DNA from 2 places in the Paludibacterium flexuosum genome. Region 1 is predicted to be linked to the other one. Evidence: riboswitches for the same ligand, from Rfam matches in the RefSeq annotation. Region 1 holds a riboswitch; the other holds the start of a gene.
The links. Region 1 has a riboswitch for thiamine pyrophosphate ahead of AACH39_RS06490 (thiamine ABC transporter substrate-binding protein). Riboswitches for the same ligand answer to the same signal wherever they lie in the genome.
Positions count from the first base shown of each region.

Region 2: it holds a riboswitch for thiamine pyrophosphate, as region 1 does, so the genes downstream of both, thiC (phosphomethylpyrimidine synthase ThiC) here and AACH39_RS06490 (thiamine ABC transporter substrate-binding protein) in region 1, are expected to answer to the same signal.

Region 1 covers NZ_AP029060.1:1,367,636-1,370,087, forward strand. The annotation lists gene AACH39_RS06485 (iron ABC transporter permease) at 1-486, opposite strand, end outside; gene AACH39_RS06490 (thiamine ABC transporter substrate-binding protein) at 488-1,501, opposite strand; TPP riboswitch at 1,541-1,648, opposite strand; gene AACH39_RS06495 (hypothetical protein) at 1,821-2,452, shown strand, end outside.
Region 2 covers NZ_AP029060.1:2,443,080-2,445,531, reverse strand. The annotation lists gene thiC (phosphomethylpyrimidine synthase ThiC) at 1-800, opposite strand, end outside; TPP riboswitch at 843-959, opposite strand; gene AACH39_RS11620 (protein-L-isoaspartate O-methyltransferase) at 1,022-1,681, shown strand; gene AACH39_RS11615 (rhodanese-like domain-containing protein) at 1,681-2,004, shown strand; gene ung (uracil-DNA glycosylase) at 2,051-2,452, shown strand, end outside.

The DNA.
Region 1 (2,452 bases):
GGGGCTGGCGCCGAGCGAGCGCGCCGCCTGCAAACGATGCGCCGGCAGACGGGCAAACCCTTCCTGGGCTGCACGCACCATCAGCGGCAAGTTGTAAAACAGATTGCCATACAGCAACAGCCAGGGCGTGTCCTGGCCATGCAGGCCGGTCAGCCCCTGCGGCCCGAACAGGGCCAGCACCCCCATGGCGGCCACCAGGGTCGGCATGACAAAGGGCAACATGCCCAGCCGGATCAGCCAGCGACGGCCGGCAAACTCCAGACGTGCCAGCGTCCAGGCCACCGGTACGCCGAACAGCAGGGCCAGCAGACAGGTCAGCAGCGCCTGCCCGGCAGACCAGAGCAAACGCCAGCGATAATAAGGATCGGACAAAAAGGCCAGCGACAACGCGCCGGCCCCTTCGGCGATCAGCCGCCCCAGTGGCAGGACCACCAGCGCGGCCAACAGGGCCAGCGGCAACCACGCCAGCCAACGCATGGAACGCATCTTATTTGAGTACCACCTGAGTCCAGCGCTTGATCCAGCCTTGCCCCTTATTGCGGAGCGTTTCAGCCGACGGCGTCTGGTGTGCGGCAGGCTCGTTGGCATAGGAGAACACCGGGGCCTGCGGCGTACCGCTCATCACCGGATACATCCACATGGTCGTCTGCAGATCCTGCTGCACGGGTGCCGAACGCAGGAAGGCGATGAACTTCTCCGCCGCCGCACGCGCCTGACCGCCCTTGATCAGGCCGGCACCTTCCACTTGCTGATACACGGCACCAGACAACGGCAGGGTCGCCACCGGCGACTCGGTCAATTTGACTTTACTGAAAGCCACTTCTGCCGCCGGATCGGTCGCATAGCTCAGCACGATCGGCCGGCTGCCGCCGTTGTGGGAAAACTCGGTGTTATAGGCGGCGCTCCAGTCATTCACCACTTTGAGACCGTTCTGGCGCAGCTTGCCCCAGAAGGCAAAAGCCTTGTCCTCGCCGAGGGCACCGATGGTGGCATACAGGAAACCTTGACCGGTACTGGACGTTGCCGGGTTTTCCACGACCAGCAGATCGCGATAGGCCGGCAGGGTCAGATCGTCCAGCGACTTTGGCAACGCCAGCTTGCTCTTGGCAAACCAGGCCTTGTCATACACCAGGGTGACATAACCGTAATCGGTGCTCACCAGACCATCCGGCAAGCTGTAACGTGCCTTGCGACCATCGGATTTCAGCGTCAGCGGCTCGATCACCCCGGCCTTGGCCGCCTTGCCCACCAGCGAATTGTCCAGACCGAACACCACATCGGCGATCGGATTGGCGCGGGTGAGAATCAGCTTGTTGAGCATTTCGCCGGCATCACCGCCCTTGATCAGCTGAACCTTGATACCCGTCTGCTTTTCAAAGTCCGCCAGCAGCGGTTTGGACACATCGAAGGAACTGTGGGTGATGACACGAAGATCGGCAGCCTGGGCACACAGCGCGGCGGCACAGAGGGAAACGGCGAGGCAAACTTGGCGCAACTTCATTCGGACACTCTCCAAAAGGCGCGGGAGCGTGGCCGCAGCGAACTGTGCCGATCACGCTCCCTACGCTGGTACGAACCAGATCAGGTAATCAGGGTATTTCTCAGCCGACAAGCCCCTGAATGGACGTCGGCACCCCCGGTGACAGTACGTCATTATACATGTTGTGACGAAGAAGCTGGCATCCTTGACCACGGCCATCCGCCAGCTTGTTTTGCGCCAAATCCAACGTCATAGGCATTTTGTTTGCAAATTGCTTTGTAACAGTTCATTTTTAATGCAGGATAGAGCCCTTGAAGCACACGAGCGACGCAGCACTGGCATGACCACTACCCTTGGCAGACCTTCGGCGATGACCCAACCCGCATCCGAACATGTCGCGGCACAAGCCGCCAGCGCAACGGAAATAAAGGCACCGGAAAGCGATACCGCACTGGCCAACATCGCCATGCCGCTGGGGGAGTCGATTATCAAGTTGCAGCGAGACAGCAGCGTCCTGCTGTACGGCATCCTGCAGCGCAATCGTGCCGTCACCCAGCAATCGGACTTTTTCCGCGTGCAATGCCGCGGTTATGCCATCAACCAAAACGGCAGCTGGGGCGCATTTCCGGAAGACGAGGCGCGCTTTCACGCCAGCCGCAACTGTGCCTGGGTCCGCGTCGACCACCCGAGCCGCTCGATCACCTTTGGCCCCAAGGCGGGCATCCTGATCACCGACACCCTGCAGGGGGCCGGGCTGGATGACTTCTTGTTCGCGGCCGTCATCGCCTGGGTCAAGGGGACCTATCCGGAATACAGTGCCAGCCCCGGCATGCTGATGATTCAGGCCGGTACCAGCGAGTCGGAAAGACTGCACAAACAGGCCTTCTTCGCCAAGCAGGGCTTCGATTTCGAATGGAGCGACGAGCAACAGCGCTCCGGTCTGTATTACAAAGACAAGGTCAACCGGCTGAT
Region 2 (2,452 bases), 1.1 Mb from region 1:
ATGGTGTCCGCCCCCCAGCGAATCCCCCAGGTCATTTTGTCCACTTCGTCGTGAATGGAAGACGACAATGCACTGTTGCCGATATTGCCATTGATCTTCACCAGAAAATGGCGACCAATGATCATCGGCTCACTTTCCGGGTGATTGATGTTGGCCGGAATAATGGCCCGGCCGGCCGCGATTTCCGCGCGGACAAATTCAGGCGTGATGCTTTCCGGCAAACGGGCGCCAAAGCCCTGCCCCGGATGCTGACGCGACAACAGCTTCAGCATGCGCTCCTGTCCTGCCGCCTGCAGGCTCTGCAGATAGTGTTCACGATTGAGGTTTTCCCGAATCGCGACGAACTCCATTTCCGGGGTAATGATGCCGCGTCGGGCGTAATGCATTTGAGTCACCCTGGCCCCCTGTCTGGCCCGCAATGGGGTACGTTTCAGATTGAAGCGCAGCGCATCCAGTGACGCATCGGCAGCACGTTGCCGGCTATAAATGCTTCCCAGTTCTTCGACCACTTCGCAATCCTGCCGCTCGGCGATCCATTGTGCCCGCACCGGTGTGAGCCCGTCTTCCAGACTGATTTTCACAGACGGATCGGTATAGGGTCCGCTGGCGTCGTAGACATAGATCGGCGGGTTGGCTTCGCCGCCCAGCTGAGTCGGTGTATCGGCTTGTGAGATTTCCCGCATCGGGACACGCAAATCCGGCCTGCTGCCGCTGACATAGATCTTGCGCGAATTGGGTAAGGGCTGAATGGTGGCCTGGTCGAGTGTAATACGAGATTCAGAATGAGATGGCGCGTTCATCATGCCCTCCATGGCGATGAAACGGCGTGGGGCATGAAATGCTACAGAGCAGCACCGCTTCCCTACGCCGGAGTTAACCGGATCAGGTTCGAAGGGTATTTCTCACCCGTCAGTGTTGTCGGAATACGAAAACCACTGGCAGGACCCCTAGCGATGCTGTGAAGGTAAGGCAAATATGGGATAATCGCAAGTTATTGTCATAATGCTGCGGAGTGTGCTGAATGGATTTCGAACAAGCGCGATTCAACATGGTCGAGCAACAAATCCGCCCCTGGGAAGTACTGGATCCGACCATCCTCGATTTGCTGTTTCACGTGAAACGCGAAGATTTTGTCGCCGATGATCAGCGCGCACTGGCGTTTACCGATGTCGAACTGCCCTTGCCCAATGGCAGCCGCATGCTGCAACCAAAGCAAGAAGCCCGCATGATCCAGGATCTTGCCCTGCAGGCGGGCGACAAGGTGCTGGAAATCGGTACCGGCAGCGGTTATGTCACCGCCTTGCTGTCCAGACTGGTCGAACAGGTCTACAGCATCGACTGTGATGGCAGCATGCAAGCCATCGCAGCCGATCATCTGCATCAGGCAGGCTGTCAAAACGTGCAGCTGATCCATGCCAACGGTCTGGAAGGTCTGGCTCAACATGCGCCTTTCGATGCCATCTTCGTCGGTGGTTCGCTGCCAGTGGTACCGGAAGTACTCAAGCAACAGCTGGCAGTGGGTGGTCGCATGATGGTGACGGTCGGTCAGTTGCCAGTCATGTCTGTGGTTCTGGTGCGCCGTGAAAGCGACAACGTGTTTGCCGAGACCAAGCTGTACGAAACGGTCCTGCCCAGACTGCAAGGCAGTGAAGCCCTGCAACCCGAGCAGTTCGTCTTCTGATGGCGATGGAAATCACCTGCGAAGCGCTGGCGGCAAGGCTGAATTCGTCGGAGCCGGCGCCGCTGCTGCTGGATGTCCGCGAAGACTGGGAGTGGCAGATGGCGCATATCGAGGGATCGGTGCATCTGCCGATGAATCTGATTCCGTTGCGCCATAACGAACTGCCGGACGATCGTTTGATCGTCACGGTCTGTCATCATGGCATGCGCAGCCTTCAGGTCTGTCACTTTCTGCGTCAGGTCGGTTTTGATCAGGTACTCAGCCTACACGGCGGTATTGATGCCTGGTCAGCCACCATCGATGATTCAGTACCGAGATACTGATCCCCCGCCCCGGCGGGGTTTTTCTTTTCATTGCCAAGATTGATTCATGTCTGATTACTCCTTCCTGTCGCCAGCCATTGAGCGTGTCGAACCCGCCTGGCGTGCCATTCTGGATCGGCCAGCTGTCCGCACGGCTCTTCACTCCCTGGATCAACAGTTAAGCGCACGCCAGCAGGCAGGCCACCTTATCTATCCGGCACGAGACAACATCTTTCGCGCACTGTCATTCTCTGGCCCTGAATCGGTTCGGGTGGTGATTCTCGGTCAGGATCCCTATCACGGTGCCGGCGAAGCCATGGGCTTGTCCTTCTCCGTGTCGCCGGGGGTGAAGATTCCCCCGTCTCTGCGCAATATTTACAAGGAACTGGCACGGGATACAGACAGACCGCTGCGCAAGCAGGGGGATTTGACCGACTGGGCGCGTCAGGGCGTCCTGCTGCTCAACAGC